Regions from separate parts of the Rhodococcus sp. NPDC003348 genome, predicted to be linked through region 2. Evidence: riboswitches for the same ligand, from Rfam matches in the RefSeq annotation. Region 2 holds a riboswitch; the other holds the start of a gene.
The links. A riboswitch is a leader RNA that binds a small molecule or an ion and turns the genes downstream of it on or off. The one in region 2 is predicted to bind thiamine pyrophosphate.
Positions count from the first base shown of each region.

Region 1: another riboswitch for thiamine pyrophosphate. It lies ahead of thiO (glycine oxidase ThiO); the one in region 2 lies ahead of ACWDU4_RS04815 (purine-cytosine permease family protein).

Region 1 is NZ_JBSFRT010000058.1:16,358-23,583, forward strand. Features, by position in the region: gene ACWDU4_RS25995 (tetratricopeptide repeat protein) at 1-366, opposite strand, end outside; gene ACWDU4_RS26000 (glutamate ABC transporter substrate-binding protein) at 375-1,361, opposite strand; gene ACWDU4_RS26005 (hypothetical protein) at 1,358-2,680, opposite strand; gene ACWDU4_RS26010 (NUDIX hydrolase) at 2,880-3,752, shown strand; gene thiE (thiamine phosphate synthase) at 3,853-4,563, opposite strand; TPP riboswitch at 4,590-4,701, shown strand; gene thiO (glycine oxidase ThiO) at 4,698-5,774, shown strand; gene thiS (sulfur carrier protein ThiS) at 5,782-5,997, shown strand; gene thiG (thiazole synthase) at 5,990-6,745, shown strand; gene ppk2 (polyphosphate kinase 2) at 6,866-7,226, shown strand, end outside.
Region 2 is NZ_JBSFRT010000005.1:56,708-63,933, reverse strand. Features, by position in the region: gene ACWDU4_RS04830 (ABC transporter ATP-binding protein) at 1-449, opposite strand, end outside; gene ACWDU4_RS04825 (thiaminase II/PqqC family protein) at 505-1,119, opposite strand; gene ACWDU4_RS04820 (TenA family protein) at 1,116-1,721, opposite strand; gene ACWDU4_RS04815 (purine-cytosine permease family protein) at 1,718-3,061, opposite strand; TPP riboswitch at 3,053-3,163, opposite strand; gene ACWDU4_RS04810 (ABC transporter permease) at 3,412-4,227, shown strand; gene ACWDU4_RS04805 (ABC transporter ATP-binding protein) at 4,241-4,981, shown strand; gene ACWDU4_RS04800 (ABC transporter substrate-binding protein) at 5,046-6,050, shown strand; gene ACWDU4_RS04795 (aminoacyl-tRNA hydrolase) at 6,075-6,824, opposite strand; gene serB (phosphoserine phosphatase SerB) at 6,824-7,226, opposite strand, start outside.

The DNA of each region.
Region 1 (7,226 bases), on a different contig from region 2:
GGCGTGGCAGGCCGGGCAGGTGCCCGTGGTGTCGTCGAGTCCTCCGCGTCCCACCGGCTTGCCGCACTTCCAGCAGAACCTCTTGTTCACGGCGACAACGGGTTCCGTCATCACCGCGGTGGAAGGATCGGGCATCGCAACGGACGGGACCTCGACCAGTCCGCCGCCGATCCGACGACGCGCGCTCGTGCGGGTCCGCCCGGACCGGCTGCGCCTGCTGCTGCGCGCCGAGCCCGACCGGCCCGACGTGTCCTCCTCACCGGGGGTGGCGGCGGGGGCCGGCGCGGGCGTCGCCTGCGTGGGCCGTGCTCCCTGGGTGGGCCGTGCGGCCCGAGTGGGGGGCACCTCGTCGGGGGTCTCGCTCATCGCCTCGTTCAGTCCTCGTAGTGCGGCGTCGGAGGTGCGGGAGCGGGACCGATCGTGCCCAGCCAGCGGTTGTGGATGCGCTGCCACGTCCCGTCACCGCGGATCCGCTCCAGGGTCCCGTTGACCTGCCGCACCAGATCGGTGTCCGACTTGTTGACACCGATCCCGTACGGCTCGGAACTCAGTGCGGGGCCGACGAGTTCGAGGTTGGGGTCCTGGGAGGCCAGGCCCGCGAGGATCGAATCGTCGGACGTCACCGCGTCGACCTGACGCTGCTGCAACACCACCAGGCAGTCGCCCCAGTTCGGCACCGACAACACCGTCGCCTCCGGCTGCACCTGCTGAATGCGCTGCAGGTTCGTCGTGCCCGCGACCGCGCACACCCGGCGGCCGGAGAGGTCTGCCGCATCCCGGATGCCGGACCCCTTCATCGCGAGGACCCGTTGCCCGGCTTCGTAGTACACGGTCGAGAACCCCACCTTCGCCCGCCGTTCACATGTGATGGTCATCGTCTTCACGACCACATCGACGGTCCGGTCGTCGAGCGCCGCAACACGATCCGCCGACGAGAGGATGCGGAACTCGATCCGGTCCGGGTCGCCGAACAGGTCACGGGCGACTTCGTGGGCGATGTCCACGTCGAAGCCCTCGATGGTGCCCGTCGCGGGATTGCGGAAGCTGAACAGGTTGCTGCTGGTGTCCAGGCCGACGAGCAGCCTGCCGCGCGCCCGGATCCGGTCGAGAGCGGGTGTCGGCGCGGTGGAGCCCGCCGGTGCCGGGCGCAGGCTCGCGGTCGGGTCGCCGCAGTCCGGGGTGGGAGCGGTCGAGGTGGGCGACGCGGCGATCGCCGCACCCGACGGCAGCGGCGGCTCGAGGTACGTCGACGACGGCTCGGACGAGTCGGGTTCGGCGGTGGTGGCGCACCCACAGACCACCGCGGCGACGGCGACCAGCACCGCCCCCCACCGGCGGGTGGCAGTCCGGCGGCGCGTCACTGGTACTCCCGCAGCCGGGGCCACAGGCCGATCGCCACACCGGCGACCGCCACCGCGGCCAACCCGAGGATGCCCGGCGCCAGGCCGGTCAGCATCGACAGCGCCCGGTCGACACCCCGTCGCAGTTCCGTCCGTGTCTCCCCGATCGCATCGGTCAGCTGGGTGTCGGCGGCGGCGTACTGCGCGGCGGAGCCGTCACCACCCGGTGCGACGGCGACGGTGACGGCCGCCTGCCAGTCGCCGCGGGCGAGCAGCGCCATCAACCGGGTGTGCGCGCTCGCCCATGCCGAGCGGGCTCGGCCCGCGGCCGCGACCTCGTCGGACCCGACCTGCGGACCGACGCGTGCGACGCCGTCGAGCGTCGACCCGAGCTCGTCGAGGTGTCTTTCGAAGTCGCTGTTGTAGCGTCCGGTGAAGTCGCGGCGCACCAGTCCCAGCGTCTCGTCGGCGCGGGCCTGCTGCGCCAGGATCCGCGCGGTGGTCAGCTCGGTCAGCGGCCGCGCGCCGTGGTCGAGCGCGCGGGCGGTGGACGTCGCGGAGACGACCCCGGCGATCACCAGCCACCCCAGTGACGCGGTGACCGCCAGCGACGCCACGATCAGCCCCGCGTTCAGGCGTCGGCGGGTCCGGCGGGCGAGGAGCACGTGTGCCAGCAGCAGCGCGGCCAGGGTTGCCATCAGCAACGCGATCGACAGCCACGGCGGGGTCGCGAACTCGGCCTGGGTCTGCACGACCCGCGCGGCCTGTGCGGCATGCAACTGCTGTGCCAACGGCAGCAGCGTCGACTGCATCATCGTCGACGCCTCGCTCAGGTACGCCGATCCCACCGGATGACCGTCTCTGTTGTTGGTGCGGGCCGTCTCGATCAGACCCGTGTAGACGGGCACCCCCACCGACAGTTTCGCCAGCAGGTCGTGCGAGGCGGTGTCGGAGGTGTCGATCCCCGCGGCGGCGTCGACCAGGTCGGCGCCCGCGTCGGTGATCGCCTGCGTGTAGCGGTCGCGGACGGCGATCGGCTCGACGCCGCCGGACAGGAAGGCCGTCGTCGCCGCGGCATCGGCGATGGACAGCGAGCTGTAGATGTCCTGGGCCGCGAAGGCGAGTGGTTCGACCTCCGACTGCAGGGCGTCGAGGGTGCGCTGCCGGTCCGTGACCTGTGCCGCGGCCACGGTTCCGGAGACCATCGCCGCGATGACCAGTCCGATGCCGAGCATCGTGATCCGGGAAGGGCTGGTGCGCAGCCGCGATCGCAGCCGCGCGGACGGGCCGACCGGATCGCCGTCCGGCCCGGCGCCACGCGGCTGCGTGGAGGGGGCCACCCGTACAACCACCGCGCATCCCTTCGCACCTGGCTCGATCGCCGGACAGAGGGCAGCATATAAGCAGTAACCGTGCTTCGGCTCGATCGACTGGCTAAGTTCGAGGCGCGCGGTTCCGAAGGCGCATGATGCGTCTCGTACCCGGCCCGTCGGCCTGGTACGAGGTGATCCGAGTACACGGGGTAGGTGAGCGAAGTCGATGCGCGGTGACGGGGACGGCTGGGCGAAGAGCGGAGACGGCAGCCGCTACTGGGGACGGTACGGCGCTGCCGGTCTGCTGCTGCGTGCCCCGATGCCCGGCGGCGGGTCGGCCGTGCTGCTCCAACACCGGGCCGCGTGGAGCCATCAGGGCGGAACATGGGCCCTGCCCGGCGGAGCCAGGGACTCGCACGAGACCACCACCCACGCCGCGGTTCGGGAAGCCGAGGAGGAGGCCGGGATCGACTCCGCCCACCTCCGGGTGCGGGCGGAACGAGTCACCGCCCGCGCCGCCGGCGGGGACTGGACGTACACGACGGTGATCGCGGACGCCGAGTTCACACTGGACACCGTGCCGAACGGGGAGAGCACCGAACTGCGCTGGGTGCCCGAGGATCAGGTGACGGACCTGCCGCTGCACCCGGGCTTCGAGGCGAGCTGGCCGGGATTGCGGGCCGCCCCGGTGCGATTGCTCCTCGACACCGCCAACGTCGTCGGGTCGCGTCCCGACGGCTGGTGGCGGGACCGCGCAGGCGCGACCGGGCGGCTACTCGCCGGCATCGCGGCAACCCTGCCGCGGACGATCGAGCTCCCGGACGGCGGGTTCGGTTGGCTGCCGCGGGTCGAGGCGGTGCTCGAAGGTCAGGCCGCGGCCGTCGCCGAGGCGGACGTGCGGGTTCCGGTGCACGTCGCGTCGGGCAGCGGCGACGACACCCTCGCACTCCTCGCGACCGGCCCGGGCGGGGCGACCACCCTGACCGGCGTCGCGGGTGAACTGACCGCCGTCGTCACCGCCGACCGCGGCCTGCGTGACAGGCTGCCGGAGACGGTGCTGCGCTTCTCGCCCTCCACCGTGCTGTCCTGGTTGGACTGACCGCTTCGCCCACCCTCGCCGAGGTTCCCTAATGTCACATTGGGTATCGCCAAGTGAGCCAATGTGACATTAGGGAACAGCTGGCGAGGGGGGAACGGGGTCAGCGGGCGGCGGCGGCGTTGCGGTCGAGGGCGTCGGCGAGGGAGCGGGCCGCGGCCTGCGGATCGCGGGCCTCGGTGATCGCCCGCACCACGGCGACCCGGGTGGCGCCCGCGTTCAGGACTTCGGGCAGGCGCTCCTCGTCGATGCCGCCGATCGCGAACCACGGCATCGTCGGATCCGACTCGGCGACCTGGCGGACCAGCTCGAGACCGGAGGCGCTGCGGCCGGGCTTGGTCGGGGTCGCCCACACCGGACCGGTGGCGAAGTAGTCGACACCTTCCTCGATCGCGGCGAGCTGCGCCTGCGCGCGACTGCCGGTCGAGCGGCCGATCACCACGTCCGGCCCCACGATCTCGCGCGCATAGTGCACCGGCAGGTCGCCCTGCCCGAGGTGCAGCACGTCGGCCCCGGACGCCAACGCGAGGTCGGCGCGGTCGTTGACGGCGAGCAGTGCACCGTGTCGTCGGCACGCGGCCGCCAGTTCGGCGAGCGCCGCCAGCTCCTCGCGGGCCTCGATCCGGCCGAACTCGCGTTCGCCTGCCGAGCCCTTGTCACGGAGCTGGATGATGTCGACACCGCCGGACAGGACGGCGTCGGCGAACTTCGCCAGGTCGCCGCGCTCCCGTCGGGCGTCGGTGCACAGGTACAGGCGCGCGGTGGCGAGGCGTTCGCGCGGTGTCGGGTGATGACCGGCTTGCGAGGTGGGCACGGGGCCAACGGTAGTCTCTGGGTGAACGAAAGTGACACGGGAGTCCCGGCGAACGCGGGGCTGAGAGGGGGCTCGCGAGCCCCGACCGTCAGACCTGACCCGGATCATGCCGGCGCAGGGAGTGAGGTGGAGTGGTGAACGGAACCGTCGCGGTGGTCGGTGGCGGCGTGATCGGACTGTCGATCGCGTGGCGCGCGGCCCGGTCCGGGTGGGCGGTGACCCTGCACGACCCGGCCGTCGGGTCGGGGGCCTCGTGGGTGGCGGGCGGCATGCTCGCCCCGCTGTCCGAGGGCTGGCCCGGCGAGGACGAGGTGCTCGCCGCCGGGGCCGCGTCCCTGGACCGGTGGCCGGGGTTCGGGGCCGAACTCGAACGGGCGACGGGCGAGACGCTGTTCACCTCGCAGAGTTCGATGACCGTCGCGCTGGACGCCGCCGACGCGACGGACCTGCGCACCGTCGCCGAGTGGCTCGACGGGCGCGGCTACCGGCTGGACCTGTTGACCCGCGCGCAGATCCGGGAAGCGGAACCGTCCCTCGCCCCGACGATCAGGCTGGCGCTGCTCGCCGCCGCGGAGTTCGCCGTCGACAACCGCGCGCTGGTGCGGGCGCTGCGGTCCGCGTGTGCGGCCGCCGGGGTGACGTTCGTGGCCGAGGCCGTCGCGGACGTGGACGCGCTGCCCGCCGATCAGGTGGTACTCGCCGCAGGCACGGCCGCGGCGCGGCTGTGGCCGGGGCTGCCGGTGCGACCGGTCAAGGGGGAGGTGTTGCGGCTGCGGTATCGGCCCGGCGTGGCGCCCGCGCCGAGCCGGACGATCCGCGCCAGCGTCCACGGCAGGCCGGTGTACCTGGTACCCCGCGGCGACGGACTGGTCGTCGGCGCCACCCAGCACGAGTCCGGTGACGACACCGCCGTGACCGTGGCCGGGGTCCGGGACCTGATCGCCGACGCGCAGGCCCTGATGCCCAGCATCGGCGAGTACGAACTGCACGAGACTGCCGCGGGTCTGCGCCCGATGAGTCCCGACAACCTGCCGATCCTGGGCCGGGTCACCGACCGGGTGGTGCTCGCCGCCGGGCACGGCCGCAACGGCATCCTGCTGACCCCGCTGTCCGCGGACGCGGTGGTCGCCGAACTGAACGGCACGCCGCTGCCGGAGGCGACGTCCTGTCGCCCGGAACGCTTCGGCACACTGGTTTCGACGCACGAATGAGGAATCGATGACAGACATGGTGAACATCGGGATCACCGTCAACGGCGAGGACCACCAGCTGTCCGAACCGACGACGGTGGCGCAGCTTCTCGCCCGTCTCGGCCTGCCCGAGAAGGGCATCGCGGTCGCGGTGGACGGTGCCGTCGTCCCGCGCGCCACGTGGGACCGCGTGGTCGAAAAGGGTTGGGAGATCGAGATCCTCACGGCGGTGCAGGGTGGGTGACCAGCTGACGATCGCCGGTCGCACCTTCGGGTCCCGGCTGATCATGGGGACCGGCGGTGCCGCGAACCTGACGGTGCTCGAGGAGGCGCTCGTCGCGTCCGGTACCGAACTGACCACCGTCGCCATGCGCCGGGTCGATGCCGCCGGTGGCACCGGCGTGCTCGACCTGTTGCGTCGGTTGGACATCGCGCCGCTGCCGAACACCGCCGGTTGTCGTGGTGCGGCGGAGGCGGTGCTGACCGCGCAGCTGGCCCGGGAGGCTCTGGAAACCGACTGGGTCAAGCTCGAGGTGATCGCCGACGACCGTACCCTGCTGCCCGATGCCATCGAACTGGTCAGTGCCGCAGAGCAACTCGTAGACGACGGCTTCACGGTGCTGCCGTACACGACCGACGACCCGGTGCTGGCGAAGCGGCTCGAGGACGTCGGTTGTGCGGCGGTGATGCCGCTGGGCGCACCGATCGGCACCGGGCTGGGCATCTGCAACCCGCACAACATCGAGATGATCGTCGAGGCGGCGGGGGTGCCGGTGATCCTCGACGCCGGCATCGGCACCGCCAGCGACGCGACCCGTGCGATGGAACTCGGCTGCGACGCAGTGCTGCTGGCGACCGCGGTCACCCGTGCCAAGGATCCGGCCCTGATGGCGTCCGCGATGGCGTCGGCCGTCACCGCCGGGTACCAGGCGCGGCGGGCCGGCCGGATCCCGAAGCGGTTCTGGGCGCAGGCGTCGTCACCCGAACTATAGGATTTTCGTCCGCCGCGCGGCCTGCCGGACGGGTCGCGCGGCGGTAGTCTCGACAACGTGAACGAGCAGCAATCCGGTCACGCACATCCTGACGGGCAACGAGCCGACGGGAACTTCGAGCTGGCCGCACCCGAAACCATCGACGTCACCCCGGAGATCGACGAGATCGGCGAGCTGCTGCGCAAGTCCGGTCGCGCCCGGCCCGAAGAGGGCCCCGACGCGCCGTGGCGGCACGGCTACCCGTACGACAAGAAGATGACGCGGCGGCAGTACGAGTTCCGCAAACGTGCCCTGCAGATCGAGATGCTCAAGCTGCAGGCATGGGTCAAGGAGAACGACGAGAAGATCGTCATCATCTTCGAGGGCCGGGACGCGGCGGGCAAGGGTGGCGCGATCAAACGGTTCACCGAACACCTCAACCCCCGTGGTGCCCGCGTGATGGCGCTCGAGAAGCCCACCGAACGCGAGCGGACCCAGTGGT
Region 2 (7,226 bases):
CCGTAGGTGCGATCGGACAGGTGCTCGGCGCCGATGCTCTCGAGGATCTCCACCGCACGGTCGGTGTCCATCGCCTCGTATCGCTCACGCCAGCGGCCGAGGACGGCGTAGCCGGCGGAGACGACGAGGTCCTTGACCAGTTCGTCGGCGGGCACCCGGTGTGCGAGCGCCGAGGACGACAACCCGATCCGGGGCTTGAGTTCGTTGACGTCGACCCGTCCGAGTGTCTCGCCGAGCAGATTCGCATTGCCCGACGTCGGGTGGACCTCGCCTGCGGCGATGCGCAGCAACGAGGTCTTGCCCGCACCGTTCGGGCCGAGCACGACCCACCTCTCGTCGAGCTCCACCTTCCAGGTCACCGGACCCACCAGGGTCACGCCGCCACGGCGGATCAGGACGTCGTCGAAGTCGATGAGCAGATCGGGATCAGGTTCGGACACGGCAGTCATCTTCCCGCACCGGTGTTGCGGGAGTGAAACGGGATCAGAAGCGCGTGTCGCGGGGTCACACCAGCGCGTCCCAGAACTGCTCCTCGAACACCGCGACCCGCCCGAACGCGGTGCGCTGCGCGTCGGTGGGTTCTCCCTCCCCGAGCAACGCCCCCAGGTCCTCGACGTACGTGGCGAACGGCGCCGCGCTCCAGTTGTCGATGAACTCGCGGTACCGCGACTCGGCGTCGGCGGCACGTTGCCGCACGGTCGTCCAGGCGTCCAGGTAGGCCTTCTCGATCCCGTACAGCACGGCGGACGCGACGTCGTAGCCGTCGTGCAGGCTCGCCAGCATGAACGAGGTGTATGCGATGCACCCGTCGCTCGGCCGGTGCCCGTGTCGATCCAGACCTCGCCGCTCGAGCTCCGCACGAAACAGGTCGAGCTCCGAAGTCAGAGCGGCGATTCCGCCCGCGATGACGTCCCGGGAACGCTCGTCGGGGGCGAGGCTGAGCACCCCGCCGAGGAACCGCCGGAACTCGACGACGAAGGCGTGGTCCTCGAGCAACCAGCGGTCGAAGGCCGCCTCCGGCAGGGTGCCGTCCGCGGTGGCGAGCACGAACGGGTGCTCCGCCGACCGCTGCCACCGCTGCGCCTCGCCCAACAGCAGGGCCTGCGCCGTCGTACTCACCGCGCGTCCCAGAACGCGAGCTCGTGCCGCATCGCCGTCATGAACGCCTCCTCCGCGACCGCCGCGTCCGGCGCCGCCTCGTCCAGCATCTCCGCACACCGGTCGGCGAGCGCCGCGAATCCCGGATCCGCGTAGGTGTCCACCCAGCGGCGGTAGCGGGGATCGGCGGGCGGGTCCTGCGCGAGGGCAAGGCCCAGCTGCGAGTACCCCCACATGCACGGCAGCAGCGCCGCCAGCCCACGCCCGTAGTCCGCGGCCGACTCGAGCAGGAACTCGGTGTACGCCGCGCACTGCGGGCTCTTGACCGCGGTGCCGAAGTCCGCACCGAACGGCTCGGACAGCTCTCGGTGCAGACTCAACTCCTCGTGCAGCGTCGAGTGCGCCAGGTCCACCAGATAGCCGAGGTGCCCGTCGGGGGCCTGCCACGCCAGGCGCGCGAACACCCGGGTGTAGTCGAGCAGGTACAGGTAGTCCTGCTCGAGCCAGCCGCGGAACAGTGCCGGATCCAGGTCGCCGCGCGCGATCCCCACGACCGTGGGGTGGGCGAGCTGCTCCGCGAGCAGCGCCCGCCCCTTCTCCTGCAGTCGGGACGAGAGAGTCACGCCCGCACCACCTTTCGCTTGTCGATCAGGCCGAGCAGCAACGCCAGCCCGGCGGCGACCACCAACGCGGCGAGCGACGCGGACCAGCCGGAGGCCGGGATCCCCAGCGACGACTGCAGATTCGTCCACCAGCGCGTCCAGCCGGCACCGAAGCCGGTGAAGTAGGTCGGCGTCACCAGCTGGTAGACGACGAACCCGGCGACCCACGGCACCAACATCACCCAGCGGGTGGGCGACTGGGCCGACACGTCCCAGTGGCCGCGCCGGAGCAGGTAGAACGACGCCAGGAAGGTTCCGGTCAGCGGCACGAACACGGCACCGATCAGGAACAGGAACGGCTCGTAGCTGTACGCGTCGACCGTCAGCGCGAGCAGTGTCGCGACCACGCCGACCCCGATCACGAGGAATCGGCGGTCCAGGTTCGGTCGCAGGTTCTGCGCACTGATCGCGGTGGAGTAGATGTTCGCGAACGCCTCGTCGACCTCGTCGACGAGCAGGATCAGCAGCGCAACCCCCGCCAGCGGCAGGACCAGCAGGCTGCCGATCACCTCGAAGCCGGGTTCGAGCCCGAACGCGACGAACGCCAGGACGCCGAGCGCGAAGAAGGCGACCGTGGCGCCGCCGTAGCCGACAGTGGCGCCGAGGAACGCCGCCCGTGGGGACCGCGAGTGCCGGGCGTAGTCGGCTGCCAACGGAACCCAGGAGATCGGCATCGCGATCACCAGGTCGACGCTGGTCCAGAACCCGGCGAAGCTGCCCTCGGTCAGCGACGGCAGATCCTTCATCAGCACGTTCACCAGCAGGTACACCGTGGACGCGAGCGCCGCCCAGACCGCATACCGGGCCAGGATCTTGACCACCCGCAGCGGGTACAGCGCCATCACCGTCGCCAGCACACCGCCGAGCAGCACGAACGGCCACCGCTGCCACCCGGTCAGCCGGGCCGCGGTCTCCGCGATCACGAACACCTCGAAGGTCGCCCAACCGACACACTGCACCAGGTTCAGCACCGTCGGCAGCGCGGAGAGCCGGGTACCGAGCAAGCCGCGCATCATCACCATCGCGGGGGCGCCGACCGAGGCGCCGGCAGCCGCACACAGCCCGAGCAACGCCGACCCGATCAGCGCACCGACGACCACCGCGAGCAGCGTGGCGAGCAGCGACTGTCCCTGCAGCACCGCGAACGTCGCAGCGACCGGCAGCAGCAGGGAGATTCCGAGATTGCCCCACAGGCCGACCTGCGCGCCGAATCCCAGGGTGCGGGTTGGTGATTCGTCCAGGGTGAAGGACGGCTCGGCCTGAGCCGACCCCGGTGACGGACGTGTCGGTACGACGGACATCGCACTGCTCCCTACGCCGGAATGACCCGGATCAGGTGTGACGGTCGGAGCAGCCGTGCTCCCTCTCAGCCCTACGACGCCAGGGCTCCCGTGCTGGATGGACGACGCTCACACTAGGCCGTCGTCACGGCGCAGTCCAAGCCGCCCCCTGCCCCACAAGAACGCCGACCCGGCTGCGCCCATCGAGCCGACCCGGCTGCCCAACCCGAGCCGACCCGCCTGCCCACCCCGAGCCGACCCGGCTGCGCGACGGTATCGCTCGCGCTGATTCCAAACCTTCCCGACGTCGGCCCGCCCGCGCACCATGACGCCCTGACCCGCCGTGTGCGGGGCCATCAGAGGGGGTTCCGTTGTCCGTGACCACTGCCGCAGAGGCGCCGGTTGCGCCGTCCGCCGGGTCGCAGGCGCACCACCGCCGCCACGGTCTGCTGCGGGCGCTTGCACCGCTCACGCTGCTGCTCGTCTGGCAGATCGGCAGCCGGACCGGACTGCTGTCCGAGCGGGTGTTGCCCGCGCCGTCGGTGATCCTCGAGGCCGGCGTCGAGGTCTTTCGTTCCGGCGCGCTGACCGACGCCCTGCTCGTGTCCGGGCAGCGGGTCCTGATCGGGTTCGCGCTCGGCGCCGTGCTTGGCGTCGGCTTCGGCGTCGTCGCCGGTATCGGCCGGATCGGCGAGTACATCGTGGATCCGCCGTTGCAGATGCTACGAACCGTACCGCTGTTCGGCCTGATCCCGCTGTTCATCATCTGGTTCGGCATCGGGGAGGAACCCAAGGTCTTCCTCATCGCGCTCGGCGTTGCATTTCCCCTGTACCTCAACACCTTTGCCGGGATCCGCCAGCTGGACCCGAAGCTCCTCGAACTCGGCCAGGTGTTGCGGCTGAGCCGGACCGAGCGGCTGCGCCGGTTGGTGATCCCCGGTGCGCTGCCGCACATCCTGGTCGGGTTGCGTCAGAGCCTCGGCGTGGCATGGCTCTCGCTGATCGTCGCCGAGCAGATCAACGCCGGCAAGGGTCTCGGGTACATCGTGAACAACGCGCGCGAGTTCCTGCGCACCGACATCGTCATCTTCGGACTGCTCGTGTACGGACTGCTCGGGCTGGTCACGGATGCACTGGTACGCGGGCTGGAGCGGCGGGCGCTGCGCTGGCAGCCCGCCGCGGCCTGAGGAGGACCACGTCATGACAGACACCATCACCGCCTCACCGGTGTCCACGGCTCCGGCCGCCCGAGTCACCGGTCTGCGGAAGAACTTCGGTGGCCGGCCCGTACTCGACGGGATCGACCTCGAGATCCGCCGCGGCGAGATCGTCGCCCTGCTCGGACGCAGCGGATCGGGCAAGTCGACTCTGCTGCGGGCCCTGGCAGGCCTGTCCGGCGACCACGAGGGGCAGGTCACCACCGACGGATACCCCACCGTCGTCTTCCAGGAACCCCGGCTGGTCCCGTGGCTCGACGTGACCACGAACGTCGAACTCGGCCTGCCCGACCCCCGCCGTGGTCCGGGACGCCGTGACCGGGCGGCCCGGGTGCTCGGCGAGGTCGGTCTCGGGCATCGCCGGGACGCGTGGCCGTTGACGCTGTCCGGCGGCGAGGCGCAGCGAGCAGCCCTGGCCCGGGCGCTGGTCGCGGAACCGACGCTGCTGCTGCTCGACGAGCCGTTCGGTGCGTTGGACGCGCTGACCCGGCTCTCGGTGCACGACCTGTTGCTCGGCCTGTTCACCGAGCACGGATTCGGCGTCCTCCTCGTGACCCACGACGTGACCGAGGCGGTGGCACTGGCCGACCGGGCCCTGATTCTGGACGGCGGCCGCATCGCCCACGAGGTGCCGATCGCCCTGCCCCGCCCGCGCAGACGCGCCACCGCCGAGACCGCCGAGTACTCCGCCCGACTGCTCGAACTGCTCGGCGTACCCACCTGAGCCCGACTCCACCGCCGCCGTTTCCCACCGCCGACCGCTCCTCACCGAAACAGGACCACACCCAATGAAACTCAGCACCTTCGGCCGTCGACGACTCGTCGGACTGGCCGCGATCACCGCCACCGCGCTGGCACTCACCGCGTGCGGCGGATCCGACGGCGACGCCACCGAAGCGGCAGCGACCGGACCGGTGGACCTGTCCACCGTCACCCTCGAGGTCGGTGACCAGAAGGCCACCTCCATCGAGGTTCTGCTGCGCGCGTCGGGACAGCTCGAGAACCTGCCCTACAAGATCGAGTTCTCCTCGTTCACCGCGGGACTGCCGCTGATCGAGGCCGCGAGCGCCGGCGGCATCGACCTCGCCCAGACCGGCAACACCCCGGTGATCTTCGGTGCCGCGTCGAAGGCGGACATCAAGATCGTCGGAGCGCTCGAGGCGACCGGTGAGGGCGACGCGATCCTGGTCGGCAAGGATTCCCCGGCGACGTCGGTGGCGGATCTGAAGGGCAAGAAGATCGCGACGTTCAAGGGCAGCTCGGCGCACGCGAACCTGCTGCTGCAGCTGCAGAAGGCGGGTCTGGACCGCACCGACGTCGAGACGGTGTTCCTCTCCCCCGCCGACGGATACACCTCGCTGACCAAGGGCGACGTGGACGCCTGGGCGACATGGGATCCGTACACCGCGATCGCCGAGAAGGAATCCGGCGCGCGGGTGATCGCGACCGCCGACCAGGCCGCCAACGGCTACAACTTCTGGGCCGCGTCCGGCGCCGCCCTCGACGATCCGGGCAAGACCGCGGCCGTCGACGACTTCCTCGGCCGCTACGCCGCGGCGACCGCGTGGTCGCAGGACAACCTCGACGAATGGTCCGCGAAGTACGCCGAACTCACCTCGATCAGCCCCGACGCGTCGCGAACCACCTGGACCCGGTCGATCAAGCAGCCGATTCCACTGACCGATGCCGTGGTGGCCTCCGAGCAGGAGATCGCCGACGCGTTCACCGCGGCCGGGGAACTGCCGGGCACGGTCGACTTCGCCGGGGCGGTCGACCGGAGGTTCGAGGGCTAGGACGCCGCTCCCCGGCCGGACGGGTCAGAGGACGGCGATGACCGTCATCGACCCGGGTGCGACCTCGGTGAATCCGGCGTCACGTACCGCCACTGCCCGTCCGGCGTCGACCTCCGCGGCCAACGCGGACCAGCGCTGCGGGTCGGCGTCGCGGACCGAGCAGCGGAAGCCGTTCGCGGCCCATTCCGCCGCCTGCCGGGCGCTCATGGCACCGGCCAGCAGCATCGCCGCGTGCCCGACCTGGGCGGCGGCCTTGCCGACGGTCATTCCGAGTTCGGCGTTCAACCACAGCACCGGCACGCCTGCGACGGGGTCGCCCGGGTCGTCGTGGTCGAGATCGGTGCCCCCGATCTGCAGTTTGCGGATCCGCGTGTCGAGGGCGCCGACCGGTCCTGGCACGAAGGCCCGGGCCTGCGCACCGTCGACCTCCACGGTCACCCCGTCGACATCCTGCGCGGCCAACCACTGCGCACCGCGCGCGCGACGGGCCACCTTCCGGATCCGGGCGTCGGTCCAGGCGAGGTAGTCGCGCCGCCACGGCCCCGCCTCACCGTCCGGTCCGACCCCGACGCGCTCGTCGAGGCACAGCGCTGCGGTCGCGGCGGCCGCCGCCTCCAGCAGCGCACTCCGAGCGGGCGGGTCGACCTTCGGGATGTGCAGCACCAGCGGCATCGCCAGCACCTGCGCCGGATCGTCCGGGTCGGGCCGGTGCCCGTAACCCGCCGCGAGGACCGCGTGCCGGGCCGCGAAATGGGCGTCGAGTTCGGGCACCATCAGAGCGGCACTCGGCGCACCAGCCCGTCGACGGCGTCGGCTGCCTCGACCTCGTCGCGGGTCACACCGAGCACGAACAGCACCGCGTCGAGGAACGGGTGCGAGAGCGCGGTGTCGGCGACCTCGCGCAGCGCGGGCTTGGCGTTGAACGCGACACCGAGACCGGCGGCATTGAGCATGTCGATGTCGTTGGCGCCGTCTCCGACTGCCACGGTCTGTTCCAGCGGCACACCGACCTGGGCGGCGAACTTGCGCAGCGCGACGGCCTTCGCGGCCCGGTCGACCACGTCGCCGACAACCCGTCCGGTGAGCTTGCCGTCGACGATCTCGAGGGTGTTGGCCTCGACGAAGTCCAGTTCGAGCTCGTGCGCGAGACCTTCGATCACCTGACGGAATCCACCG